DNA from 3 places in the Mycolicibacterium phlei genome. Region 3 is predicted to be linked to each of the others. Evidence: predicted binding sites of a transcription regulator. Region 3 holds the regulator's gene; each other region holds the start of a gene.
The links. Region 3 encodes LexA, which represses DNA repair genes until DNA is damaged. Its sites were predicted from a motif close to CGAACANNTGTTCG; they were not measured.
Positions count from the first base shown of each region.

Region 1 (4,613 bases), 1.7 Mb from region 3:
CCGCGAGGATCTGCCCTAGCGGATCAGAAGAACAGCCGACGTACGTCGTTCCTGTCCAGTTGCCACATCACTGTCCGGCCGTCGGCATGAACGTCGACTTTGACGTTCGAGGGTGAACCGCCGAAGGCAGTCATCTTCACGAGGCCCTCGTACTGGTGCTCAGCCACCCTCACTAGGGCGATGTCCAGCACTTCAATCCCCAGTCTGGATCGTTCGGGGTCACTGAAGTGCTCTCGCATGTTGGTCAACACCTCGGCTTCAAGCCCAGCCAGCGCCGCATTCTCGGCAGCGATACGTGCCTGCTCCTCTGCCGCCTCGCGCTCGGCCCGTACAGCCGCGACATCGGCAGAGTTCGCGGTTGGTGCGCCTTCAACGCGGCGGCCGTCCATCAGGCCCGGGGCCGCAAGAACACCGGCGCCGACCATCAACACCAATGCCCTTACCACCGAAAAAATCCGAGGCCACTTGCGCGCGATGACTATTCCCCCCATGCGCCGAATGCTAACGAGGGTGACTGACACACGTGCCCTGGCCGCTCACGGTGGCGGCCGGTTGCGTTCGGCCTCTGTCGCCTGAGCGCGGTTCTGTGCGCGGGTGCGCCTGCGGCGCGGCATCTTCAGACCGCGCGCCGCATCGTCGGCGAGCTCCGCGTCGGGGTCGACGACCGCCGGTGCGGTCGGGCGGCACAGCGCCGGGAACTGCAACCTGCTACCCGGGTGCGTGGTGTACCTCTGCCCGGTGGGGGAGAGCCACTCGACGGTGCCGTCCGGCAATTGATGATCGCGCCAGCCGAGGAAGGTCTTCACCAGGTGGTGAAAACGGCACAGACATTTGAGGTTCGACGCCTGCGTCTTGCCCCGTGGATACGGGATTGTGTGGTCGAGGTCGCACCGGGTGGCCGGCTTGTGACAGCCCGGGAACCGGCACGTCAGATCCCGGCAGCGCACGAACCACGTCAGCGCCGCCGATGGAAACCGTCCCCTCTCCGGCGGCGCATCGCCGGGATGTTTGACCGGCTGCCGCTTGGCGACAGCCAGTTTCGCCGCCACGATCGGCGCCGGCAACACCCCGCGGCCCATCACGTGACCCGGCTCGGTCTGAGCCGGGCCGGTCAGCGTGGGGTCGTTCGGTTCGATCGTCTCGACGGGCCTGGCGCCGTCGAGCTCGGCCGGCGTCGCGTCCTCGAGCGTGTCCTCGTTGGCCACCACGTGCACCACCACATGGCTGGCCGTCAGCCCCGCGGCGGGGCACTCGTCGGACCCACAGGCGCACGGCATGCGGTCGGCGCCGGCCATGGCGGGCGCCACCGCGTCGGCGCGGCGCTGCTCCAGGGTGCGGGGGTCGTTCTCGCATACCGTGGCGGCCAGCGCGTCCAGGCGCCGGTCGATGTACTCGCCGTCGTGACTGAGCACCGATGCGTCGATGAAGGCGACACCGGACCCGTTCGTGTCCGGCTTGACCTCGAAATACCGGCTGCGGGAGCTGTTCTCGGCGCGACGGACCGCGGCGGGATCATACCGGTCCACCCAGTAGTCGATCGCGGTCTGCAACTTCGGCTGTGACAGCGCCGTCCACTCCTCCACATGCTCGGCGATCGCGGCGTCGACCGCGGCCATCGCATCGGGGTCCTTGATCAGAAGGGTCCGGTTCACGATGGCGGTGACGATGCGGTAGGTGATCACGCCGGTGAGGAACACCGCGTTGGTGCGCGGCAACCGGTCCCGCAGTGCGACCGCCACCTCCAGCTGCGCGGCCGCGATCCCCGTCGACACGTGCTGGGTCGCCGCGATCACCGCGGTGACCGCGGCGAAGTTGTCGATGATCCACTGCTCGCGGTCCGCCGAGCCGTCGGCGGCGTACATCTGGTCCAGGACGTCGGCGCAGGCGGACAGTCGGCGCGCGCAGGCGGCGTTCTCCACGCGCGCCCATCCGCCCGCCGCCTCGGCACCCCCGGTGCCGTCGACCGCCTCCACCAACTGATCGAACATACGAACGAATTTACCGAGGTTGACCGCTCAGTGGGACGGTCAAGTGCACATCTGTGGATAAAGTCGCCGTTGGGGATAACCGCCCGTTTTACCTGCTAGAAGTGCAGATAGTGCCACCGTAAGCGGGTAAGGTGGACAACTGTCGTCTCGAACGCCTGTTCGATACACTGGGCGTATGGGCTGGCACACCGGACCACCGAGCTGGTCGGAGATGGAGCGGGTACTCAACGGCAAACCGCGCCGCGCCGGCAGCTGGCCGATCGACCAACAACTAGGTGACGGCGGCGACAGCCCGGCCTGGTCGCGCAAACGCGAACAGTACGAACCCGCCGACGTCCAGCGGCCCACCTCGCCGGTGCCGTACGCCGAACTGCACGCGCACTCGGCCTACAGCTTCCTCGACGGCGCCAGCACGCCCGAGGAACTCGTCGAGGAGGCGGTCCGGCTCGACCTGCGCGCCATCGCGCTGACCGACCACGACGGTCTCTACGGGGTGGTGCGCTTCGCCGAGGCCGCCAGGGAGCTCGACATGGCGACCGTGTTCGGCGCCGAGCTGTCCCTGGGCGGTGGCGACCGCACCCGCGACCCCGACCCGCCGGGCCCGCATCTGCTGGTGCTGGCCCGCGGCCCCGAGGGCTACCGGCGGCTGTCCCGCGAGCTCGCCAGGGCCCACCTGGCCGGCGGTGAGAAGGGGGTGCTCCGCTACGACTACGACGCGCTGACCGAGGCGGCGGGCGGTCACTGGCACATCCTCACCGGTTGCCGCAAAGGCCATGTCCGCCAGGCGCTTTCCACCGGCGGCCCGGAGGCGGCCGCCGCAGCGCTGGCCGACCTGGTGGACCGGTTCGGCCGCGACCGGGTCAGCGTCGAACTCACCCACCACGGTCATCCCTGCGACGACGAGCGCAACGCCGTGCTGGCCGACCTGGCGCCGCGCTTCGGCCTCAGCGTCGTCGCCACCACCGCCGCGCACTTCGCCGAACCGTCCCGCGGACGACTGGCGATGGCGATGGGCGCCATCCGCGCCCGCCACTCACTGGACGAGGCCGCCGGATACCTCGCCCCGCTGGGTGGATCGCATCTGCGCTCGGGCGCCGAGATGGCGCGGCTGTTCGCCGACCGGCCCGAAGTCGTCACCGCCGCGGCCGAACTCGGCGAGCAGTGCGCCTTCGAGCTCGCGCTGATCGCACCCCAGCTGCCGCCGTTCGACGTTCCCGAGGGCCACACCGAGAACAGCTGGCTGCGACATCTGACCATGGAGGGGGCGAGCCGCCGCTACGGCCCGCCGCACCGTGCCCCGCGGGCCTACGCGCAGATCGAACACGAGCTGAGAATCATTGAGCAGCTGGACTTCCCGGGCTACTTCCTGGTCGTCCACGACATCACCCGGTTCGGCAAGGAGAACGGAATCCTGTGCCAGGGCAGGGGATCGGCGGCCAATTCGGCGGTCTGCTACGCGCTCGGGGTCACCAACGTCGACCCGATCGCCAACGACCTGCTGTTCGAGCGCTTCCTGTCTCCGGCACGCGACGGTCCACCGGACATCGACATCGACATCGAGTCCGACCTGCGCGAGCAGGTGATCCAGTACGTCTACAACCGCTACGGCCGCGACTACGCCGCCCAGGTCGCCAACGTCATCACCTACCGGGGCCGCAGCGCGGTCCGCGACATGGCCCGCGCGCTGGGCTATTCGCAGGGCCAGCAGGACGCCTGGAGTAAACAGCTCGGCCAGTGGGGCGACCTCACCGAGGCCCCGCACACCGACGACATCCCCGAGCAGGTGATCGAACTGGCCAAGCAGGTCGCCAACCTGCCCCGCCACATGGGCATCCACTCCGGCGGCATGGTGATCTGCGACCGCCCGATCGCCGACGTGTGCCCGGTGGAGTGGGCCCGCATGGAGAACCGCAGCGTGCTGCAGTGGGACAAAGACGACTGTGCGGCAATCGGTCTGGTCAAGTTCGACCTGCTCGGCCTGGGCATGCTCTCGGCACTGCACTACTGCATCGACCTGGTCCGCGAACACAAGGGCATCGAGGTCGATCTCGCCCAGCTGGACCTGTCCGAACCGGCCGTCTACGAGATGCTGCAGAAGGCCGACTCGGTCGGGGTGTTCCAGGTCGAGTCACGCGCACAGATGGCCACCCTGCCGCGCCTGAAACCGCGGGTGTTCTACGACCTGGTCGTCGAGGTCGCGCTGATCCGGCCCGGCCCGATCCAGGGCGGATCCGTGCACCCGTACATCAAGCGGCGCAACGGCGAGGAACCCGTTACCTACGACCACCCGTCGATGGAACCGGCGCTGCACAAGACGCTGGGAGTACCGCTGTTCCAGGAACAGCTGATGCAACTGGCGGTGGACTGCGCGGGATTCACCCCCGCCGAGGCCGACCAACTGCGTCGCGCGATGGGCTCCAAACGCTCCACCGAGCGGATGCGCCGACTGCGCGGCCGCTTCTACGACGGCATGCGCCAACGCCACGGCATCACCGGCGAGGTGGCCGACCGCATCTACGAGAAACTCGAGGCGTTCGCCAATTTCGGCTTCCCCGAGAGCCATTCGCTGAGCTTCGCATCGCTGGTGTTCTACTCGTCGTGGTTCAAGCTGCACCACCCCGCCGC
Region 1 is NZ_CP014475.1:1,503,606-1,508,218, forward strand. Features, by position in the region: gene MPHLCCUG_RS07150 (universal stress protein) at 1-19, shown strand, start outside; gene MPHLCCUG_RS07155 (hypothetical protein) at 24-491, opposite strand; gene MPHLCCUG_RS07160 (HNH endonuclease signature motif containing protein) at 537-1,988, opposite strand; gene MPHLCCUG_RS07165 (error-prone DNA polymerase) at 2,164-4,613, shown strand, end outside.
Region 1: MPHLCCUG_RS07165 (error-prone DNA polymerase) is a predicted target of LexA. The motif match lies at 2,137-2,150, and genes of this name have one in related genera.

Region 2 (4,613 bases), 1.5 Mb from region 3:
TCCGCACCACGTCAAGCCCCTGCGCGGTGACCCCGTCGGCGAACGCCGCGGCCAGCGACGGCGAGCTGGCGCGCATGTCGTGGGCGATCACCACCCGGTCGGCGGTCTCGCGCACCAGCCGGGCGAAGGCCCCGCCGACGTCGGCGACGAACTGCTCGTCGAGTTCTTCACCAACCAGACCGCGCACGTCATAGGCCTTGATGACGCGATGGACTGCCGCGGCGGGCCGAGACATAGCTCTCCTTGCGATGTGGACTGCTCGATGTCGACTACTCGATGTGGACTGTTTGGTGGACTGTCACCGCCAGCCTAGTCGCCCCGGCCGACGTTCACGTGTGCTAGCCGCCGCCCGAATCGGTGCTAGTCGGTGGGATCGGGCAACACCCGCAAATGACCACGGCGGCGCCCGGCGGACTCGGGGCGACGCGCCTGCGGGGCGGTCAGGGTGCCGCCGGGGGTCCCGGTGGCCGGGTCGGAGAAGCCGGCGACGATCCCGTTGACCGGAGGCGCGACGTCACGCCCCTCGCGCACCGCCTCGGCGAGCGCGACGAGGTCGTCCTCATCGGGGTGACTGGGCAGCGGACCGGCGTGACGGACCAGTTCCCAGCCGCGCGGAGCGGTGACGCGGCCAGCGTGCATCACGCACAGATCCCACGAATGCGGTTCGGCAACCGTGGCCAGCGGGCCGACGACAGCGGTCGAGTCGGCGTACACGAAGGTCAGCGTCGCGACCGCATAGTGCGGACACCCGGGCCGGCAGCAGCGACGGGGAACATTCACGACCAGGAATCTATCGTGGCCGCACGCGGCGCGCTCCGGGACACGCTGCGCTACCGGGCGGCCGAGTTCCAACCGTTACGATCCTGTTGACATTTAGGAAGGAGCACCGCCGCGGTGGCCAAGCGGGGATACCTGCGTTCACGGCGCGGCCGCGAGATGCGCGGGCCGCTGCTGCCGCCGACCGTGCCCGGGTGGCGTACCCGGGCCGAGAAGTTCGACATGGCGGTGCTGGAGGCCTACGAGCCGATCGAGCGGCGGTGGCAGGACCGACTGCGGGCGCTTGACGTCGCGGTCGACGAGGTTCCGCGGATGACGCCGAAGGACCCCGACAGTGTGCAGTGGCCGCCGGAGGTCGTCGCCGACGGGCCGGTGGCCCTGGCCCGGTTGATCCCGGCGGGCGTGGACGTCCGCGGTAACCCGACGCGGGCGCGAATAGTGTTGTTCCGCAAACCGATCGAGCGACGGGCGAAAGATCCGATCGAGCTCGAAGAGTTGTTGCATGAGATTCTGGTGGCCGAGGTGGCCACCTATCTGGGTGTTGAACCCTCGGTCATCGATCCGACGATCGACGACGACTGATCCCCCCGGATCCCCCGAGTGAAACGTCCGGCGCGGTTAGACGATGCCGCGCTTGAGGCGACGGCGTTCGCGCTCGGAGAGCCCGCCCCAGATGCCGAAGCGCTCGTCATTGGCCAGGGCGTACTCCAGGCACGCGTCGCGCACCTCGCAACCCTGGCAGATGCGCTTGGCCTCGCGGGTCGAACCACCCTTCTCCGGGAAGAACGCCTCCGGGTCGGTCTGCGCGCACAGTGCGCGCTCCTGCCAGAGTTCGTCCTCGGGGGTAAGCGACGGCACAACATCGATCGGTTCCGGCACCAGACTTAGCTGGGGACGCCGCGGCGTCTCAACCGGTGCCGGACCGGAATCGGTGTGCGGTGCGCTGTCTGCTGAGCCGAACGCCCGGTCGTCAAACCGAACAAGACGATTGAGTTCGCCGCGCTCAAAAGACATCTTCCGCCTCCTCACCTGGTCTCGTAGATCCCCAATGTCGCCCCGCCCCCGAGATGCACCCGGGATGCGCGGCCCTCCATTCGAACAAGTGATCGAATCTCGGTCTGCGGCACCGAAAACCGGATGGCCTACCGGGAAATGACACTGGTGTGATTACACACGCGAGAGCTGTCCCGGTCAAGCGCTAGAACAGGAATTCATACCATTCCGTGACCGAATTCCGGCGAGTCGCGCTTCGGCGTGTCCGTCACACCACCCTCACATCGCCCCCGGCCGGTGCTCCTGCCCGAACGTGTTTCGCATCGACGGCCTAGTCTCGGTCGATGTGAAGGTCACAGTTCTCGTCGGTGGTGTCGGTGGCGCCCGATTCCTGCTCGGCGTCCAACATCTGCTGGGGCTGGGGCAATTCGGTGGTACGGATGATGCTGATGGTGCGTCTGGTACCGCTGCGCATGAGCTTACCGCAGTCGTAAATATCGGCGACGACGCCTGGATGTTCGGCGTCCGCATCTGCCCCGACCTCGACACGTGCATGTACACCCTCGGCGGCGGCATCGATCCCGAGCGCGGCTGGGGACACCGCAACGAAACCTGGCACGCCAAAGAGGAACTCGCCGCCTACGGAGTGCAGCCCGACTGGTTCGGTCTCGGCGACCGCGATCTGGCCACCCATCTGGTGCGCAGCCAGATGCTGCGCGCCGGCTACCCGCTCTCACAGGTGACCGAGGCGCTGTGCAAGCGGTGGTCACCCGGCGCGCGACTGCTTCCGGCCAGCGACGACCGCTGCGAAACCCACGTCGTCATCACCGATCCCGGCCCCGGCGAACACGCGGGCGAGAAACAGGCCATCCACTTCCAGGAGTGGTGGGTGCGCTACCGCGCGAAGGTGCCGACGCACAGCTTCGCGTTCGTCGGCGCCGAACAGGCCACCGCGGGCCCGGGTGTGGTGGAGGCCATCGAGACCGCCGACGTGGTGTTGATCGCACCGTCGAACCCGGTAGTCAGCATCGGCGCGATCCTGGCGATCCCCGGCATCCGCGGCGCACTGCGGTCGACACCGGCACCGGTCATCGGCTACTCCCCCATCATCGGCGGGAAGCCGTTGCGCGGCATGGCCGATGAGTGCCTGTCGGTGATCGGGGTGGAGAGCACCTCCGAGGCGGTGGGCAGGCACTTCGGCGCCCGCTCCAAGGTCGGTATCCTCGACGGCTGGCTCATCCACGAGGGCGACCACGCCGAGATCGACGGTGTTCAGGTGCGTGCCGTGCCGCTGCTGATGACCGACCCCGCGGCGACCGCCGAAATGGTCCGCGCGGGACTCGAACTCGCCGGTGTGACGCCATGACCGGACACGGCGCCGCCGCCGCGGTGGAGTTGCTGCCCGTACCGGGGCTACCCGAGTTCCGGCCCGGCGACGACCTCGCCGCCGCCATCGCCGCGGCCGCACCGTGGCTGCGCGACGACGACGTGCTGGTGGTCACCAGCAAGGTGCTGTCCAAGTGCGAGGGCCGCATCGTCGACGCGCCCGCCGATCCGGAGGAACGGGACGCGCTGCGCCGCAGGCTGATCGACGCCGAGGCGGTACGGGTGCTGGCCCGCAAGGGGCGCACGCTGATCACCGAGAACGCGATCGGCCTGGTGCAGGCCGCCGCAGGGGTGGACGGCTCCAACGTCGACTCCGCCGAACTGGCGCTGCTGCCAACCGATCCCGACGGCAGCGCGGCGAAACTGCGCGCAGCGCTGCGTGATCGACTCGGCGTGACGGTCGGGGTGGTGATCACCGACACCATGGGCCGCGCGTGGCGCAACGGGCAGACCGACGTCGCGATCGGCGCGGCGGGCCTGAAAGTGCTGCACAACTACGGCGGTTCGGTCGACCGCCACGGAAACGAGTTGATCGTCACCGAGATCGCGGTCGCCGACGAGATCGCCGCGGCGGCGGATCTGGTGAAGGGCAAGCTGACCGACATCCCCGTCGCGGTGGTGCGCGGGCTGCGCCTCGCCGACGACGGTTCCACCGCACGCCATCTGGTGCGCGCCGGCGAGGAGGACCTGTTCTGGCTGGGCACCGAGGAGGCGATCGCGCTGGGTCGCAGCCAGGCCCAGCTGCTGCGCCGCTCGGTGCGCCGGTTCGCCGATCAACCCGTCGACCCGCAGCTGGTGGAAAGCGCGGTGGCCGAGGCGCTCACCGCCCCCGCGCCACACCACACCAGGCCCGTGCGGTTCGTGTGGCTGCAGGGCCGTGACACCCGCACCGCACTGCTGGACCGGATGAGGGACAAGTGGCGCCGCGACCTGCTCGGTGACGGCAAGCCCGCCGACTGGGTGGAACGCCGCATCGGCCGCGGCCAGATTCTCTACGACGCACCGGAAGTCGTGATCCCGTTCCTGGTGCCCGACGGCGCGCACTCCTATCCCGACGCCGAGCGCACCGCCGCCGAGCACACCATGTTCACCGTGGCGGTCGGTGCGGCGGTACAGGCGCTGCTGGTGGCACTGGCCGTGCGCGGGGTGGGCAGCTGCTGGATCGGCTCGACGATCTTCGCCGCCGATCTGGTCCGCGAGCAGCTCGACCTGCCCGCCGAGTGGGAACCGCTGGGCGCCGTCGCGATCGGCTATCCGCAGGACGGTCCGCCGAGTCCGCGCGACCCGGCTCCCGTCGACGGACTGCTGGTGCGCAAATGAGCCTGCACTCCTCGGCCGTCGACGTGCTCACCGACTGGCAGACCGACGATCCCGCCCAGGACACATTGCGGCACGCGGTGTTGGCGTTTCTGGCGGCCAGGCCCGACGGCTGCCTGCGCGAGTGCGCACCCGGGCAT
Region 2 is NZ_CP014475.1:1,685,837-1,690,449, reverse strand. Features, by position in the region: gene MPHLCCUG_RS07975 (phosphomannomutase/phosphoglucomutase) at 1-235, opposite strand, end outside; gene MPHLCCUG_RS07970 (DUF3499 domain-containing protein) at 361-780, opposite strand; gene MPHLCCUG_RS07965 (metallopeptidase family protein) at 937-1,359, shown strand; gene MPHLCCUG_RS07960 (WhiB family transcriptional regulator) at 1,396-1,656, opposite strand; gene cofD (2-phospho-L-lactate transferase) at 2,117-3,136, shown strand; gene MPHLCCUG_RS07950 (coenzyme F420-0:L-glutamate ligase) at 3,133-4,476, shown strand; gene MPHLCCUG_RS07945 (NUDIX hydrolase) at 4,473-4,613, shown strand, end outside.
Region 2: cofD (2-phospho-L-lactate transferase) is a predicted target of LexA. The motif match lies at 1,873-1,886, and genes of this name have one in related genera.

Region 3 (4,613 bases):
GTTCCACGGGTGCGCTCGGAGTGCCCGCCGACGACGAGATGTACCGCGGCGACGTCGTCTCGCAGAAGTTCACCAACGGCGAGCTGTCCTACAACCTGCGCGAAAAGACCTTCACCACCGTGCCGCCCGAGCTGGCGGCCCAGCTGACCGACCTGCGGGTGCCGGACGACCCGGCGTCGGCCATCAACGCCGCCCGCCGCGCCGCAGGCGGACCGCTCGGCCCGCTCGGCGCCGCCGAGGGTGAGCCGTACGAGATCGGCGACGGCGGGCTCGCGCAGAACTTTGCCGGCGGCAAGATCTTCTACAGCCCGGCCACCGGCGCGCACGTCGTCACCGGGCAGGTGCTGGCCAAGTACGAGGCGCTCGGCGGACCCGAGGGTGACCTGGGCTTCCCGGTCACCAACGAGGTGGACGGCGGGCTGGGCACCGAGAGCAAGATGACGACGTTCGCCGCCGAGGACAAGCCGGTGATCTTCTGGACCCCGGACTACGGCGCGGTCGTCGTCCGCGGGCCCATCAAGGCCGCCTGGGACAAGCTGGACGGCGCCAAGGGCGAGCTCGGTGCGCCCACCGGCGATGCGACCGAGAGCGGTGACGTCCTCACCCAGAAGTTCAGCGGCGGCGTCGTCAACTGGAACCGGTCGACCGGCAAGTTCAGCACCGAACCGGCCAGCCTGGCCGGGGCGCTCGCCGACCTGCAGGTGCCGGGCGAGCAGGCACCCGCCGCCCAGGCCGAACCGCAGGCCGCCGACGACGAGGGCCGCCGCTGGTTCACCTGGAGCTGGTGGTGGCTGCTGGCCGTCATCCCGGTCCTGGTTCTGGTCGGGCTGATCGGCGTTGCCGCGGTCCGGCACCGGCGCGGCGGCGATGACTTCGGCTTCGACGAGGACCACCACGACGGCGATTACGATGGCGACTACGACGGCGACTATGACGGCGGTTACGACCGCGAGTACGACGAGGACCACGACGACGAGGGTCGGGACCGTGGCGAGGACCGCTACGGCGACGGGGACGAGACCGCCGCGGCGTTCGGTGACCGCTACGCCCGTGAGGGGCTGGGTGCGCTGTCGCCGCAGACACCGCCGGAGCTGAGCCTGTGGGCGCCGGGGGAGCGCAGCACCGACGTGCGGGACGACGAGGACCACGGGGACGCCCACGAGGGCGAGTACGAGGGCGAGTACGCCGAGGACAGGGAGCCCGTCGCGAGTCCGGACGACTACCTCGAGGATCCCGATCTCAACCCCGACGAGGTGGACACCGCGCCGACACGCGTGGTGACACCCGAGCAGCTCGCCGAGCTGCCGGATCTGTCCGATCCCGCCGACGACCAGCCCGAGGTGGTCAAGGTGGGCCCCGAGGTGGTCGAGGTGAGCGACGAAGCCGAGATCATCGGGGTGCCCGAGCCCGAACCCGAGCCCGAACCCGAGCCGGAAGCGCTTTCCGAGCCGGCTGCGGAGCCGGAAACCGGTGCGGCGCCCGGATTCTGGGGCACCTGGCAGCGGCCCCCGAGTGACGCGCTCACCGACACCGGCCGGCACGCCCGCATCGAGGTCGACGAGCCCGACGTGCACAGCCCGGCGTTCCGGCTGGCGTTCGGCGACTCCGATGAGGCACCGGAGGGCTACCCGATCAAGGCCGATTCGCGGACGGGCCGCTACTGGCTGCCCGAGACGCCCGGCTACGCCGAGGCGCGCGCCGAGATCTGGTTCTCCAGCGAGGAATTCGCCCGCACCAACGGGTTCGTCCGGGCGGACTAGATCTTCCGGATCACGGTGACGACCTTGCCCAGGATGGCGGCGTCGTTACCGGGGATCGGCTCGTAGGCCGGGTTGTGCGGCATCAGCCACACCTGCCCGCGGGTCCGCTTGAACGTCTTGACCGTCGCCTCGCCGTCGATCATCGCCGCGACGATGTCACCGTTGTCGGCGACGTTCTGCTGCCGCACGACGACCCAGTCACCGTCGCAGATCGCGGCGTCGACCATCGAGTCGCCGACCACCTTCAGCAGGAACAGCGAACCCTCGCCGACGAGCTCGCGGGGCAGCGGGAAGACGTCCTCGACGGCCTCCTCGGCCAGGATCGGGCCGCCTGCGGCGATCCGGCCCAGCACCGGTACGAACGTCGGCTCCGGCAGCGCGTCTGACCCGGCGACGTCGGTGGTGACGATCGGGGTGACGTTGTCGTCGGCGCCGCGGACGTCCACGGCCCGCGGCCGGTTGGGATCGCGCCGCAGGTAGCCCTTGCGCTCCAGGGTGCGCAGCTGGTGGGCCACCGAGGACGTCGAGGTCAGGCCCACCGCGTCGCCGATCTCGCGGATGCTCGGCGGGTACCCGCGCGTGGTGACCGAGGCGCGGATGACCTCGAGGATGGTGCGCTGGCGCTCGGTCAGCGTGGTGTCGGTGCTACGGCTCCCGCCGGTGCGGTCCGGAGTGTCGCTGCTGGAGTCCATGGGGGGAATGTAACCCGCGGCGCGGCATTAATCAAACATTTGTTCGACGTGTGTCGCGTGGGCATGGGGCAGGTCGGGCGGTCGGATTTCGCGGCGCGATTTTTTGTCGGTGCCCTGTTCTATCGTTTCGCAACAGTTCGATCACATGTTCTACCAATCGAACATCTGAGCGACTATGTTCGAACACAAGAGCGAACACAGCGGACGAAAGGGCAGCGCGATGACGATCCTCACCCCCCTCTCCACCCACCCGAGCCACACCGCCGACCACCTCCAGACCCGCACCGACACCCGCACCGCCACCGGCGGGCAGGTACGGCGGGCCCGGCCCGTGAACCGGCGGCGGCCACGGCCGGTCCGCCCGGGCGGGGCGCCCGCGCACTACCGCGGCACCGGGGTGCTGATGTCTCGGGCCTCGCACCGGCGCCGGCCCATCACCCCGGCCACCACCGTGCTGCTGTCGCTGGTGGCGGCGGGGATCACGGTGTGGCTGGGCCTGGTCGCCCAGTTCGGCGGTGTGGTCGGCGCCAGCCCGGCCGCGGTGCCCGAGCGGCTGGCCGTCGTGCAGGTGCAGACCGGGGAGACCCTGCACCAGGTGGCGCGGCGGGTCGCGCCGGATGCCCCGGCGGGCGAGATCGTGCAGCAGATCCGCGAGCTCAATCAGCTGAACTCGGCCGCGGTGGACGCTGGCCAGACCCTGATCGCTCCGGTCGGCTGATTTCCCGGCCGGCTCAAAGACCCTGTCAGGCAGTGATGTTCACCGACCGGGCCGCCGCCTACGTGCCGATCACCCCGGTGCTGGGCTATCGGGACGTCGCGCAGGTACCCTCGAAGAGGTTTGATGTCCTTGTTTGTTGGCGCGGCGAAGGAGCGGTAATGCACTGTCCGTTCTGTCGTCACCCCGACTCGCGCGTGGTCGACTCCCGGGAAACCGACGAAGGTCAGGCGATCCGCCGTCGGCGCTCGTGTCCGGAGTGTGGTCGGCGGTTCACCACGGTCGAGACCGCCGTCCTTGCCGTCGTCAAGCGCAGCGGCGTCACCGAACCCTTCAGCCGGGAGAAGGTCATCAAGGGCGTCCGGCGGGCCTGCCAGGGCCGTCAGGTCGACGACGACGCACTGAACCTGCTGGCCCAGCAGGTGGAGGACACCGTCCGCGCCTCCGGTGCGCCCGAGGTGCCCAGCCACGAGGTGGGGCTGGCGATCCTGGGGCCGCTGCGCGATCTCGACGAGGTCGCCTATCTGCGGTTCGCCTCGGTGTACCGCGGCTTCACCTCCGCGGAGGACTTCGCGCGCGAGATCGAGGCGCTGCGCGCCCACCGCAACTCTCCGCAGCCGACGGCCAGCTAGCGTCAGCCGAGCTGCTTGACGCCGTCGCTGACCACCCGGCCGGCCACGCGCACCCACCCCTCCGGGCTCCACCGGGTGTGGATGTGGGATCCCCGGCCCTGCACGATGTGCAGATCCCGGCTCAGGTAGTCGGTGATCCGCACGGCCGCGGCGCCGGTGGCCTCGTCCTCGCCGACGCCCAGATCGGTCGCGAACATCCGCGACCGGATGACCCCGCGCTCCCTGTCCTGCCACGCCCACAGGTAGTGGTTGATGTCGTCGGGGTAGTCGTCCGGGTCGGCGGCCAGCACGTCGTCGACCGAGGGCAGGTCATGGATCGCGAACTCCGGTGCCCACTCCGCGCGGGCGCTGACCGCGGTGAGATCACCGTCGTAGCTCACCTGCACGATGCCCGCAGGCACCCGCAACGTGTGGATGGGCGTGCCCCGGTCGCGCAACCACCAGGACGCCCCGACGGTGGGGTGCCCGGCAAACGGCAACTCGACGGCGGGGGTGAAGATCCGGGCGTGCGCGGTGTTTGCCCCTGGAGCGGGAAGGTCGACGAAAATCGTTTCGCTGTAACCCAATTCGGTCGCGATGCGCTGCCGGTCGGCGGGGTCGACGGTGCCGGCGTCGACCACTCCGAGCGGGTTGCCGTGATTGCCGTCGGGATCGGTGAAGACACGCAGCACCGTCGCGTCGATAGCCATGTCTCGATGCTACTTGGCGGCGCGCACGCGGCGGCCGGATCGAGCTCAGGTGGCGCTGCGCTCGTCGCTGCCGATCGCGTCGAGCACCGCGGCCCGGGTGTCCCGCGGCCCGGAGATGGTGCTGT
Region 3 is NZ_CP014475.1:3,173,396-3,178,008, reverse strand. Features, by position in the region: gene MPHLCCUG_RS15325 (LGFP repeat-containing protein) at 1-1,760, shown strand, start outside; gene lexA (transcriptional repressor LexA) at 1,757-2,452, opposite strand; gene MPHLCCUG_RS15315 (LysM peptidoglycan-binding domain-containing protein) at 2,673-3,170, shown strand; gene nrdR (transcriptional regulator NrdR) at 3,329-3,799, shown strand; gene MPHLCCUG_RS15305 (PhzF family protein) at 3,802-4,488, opposite strand; gene MPHLCCUG_RS15300 (alpha/beta fold hydrolase) at 4,534-4,613, opposite strand, start outside.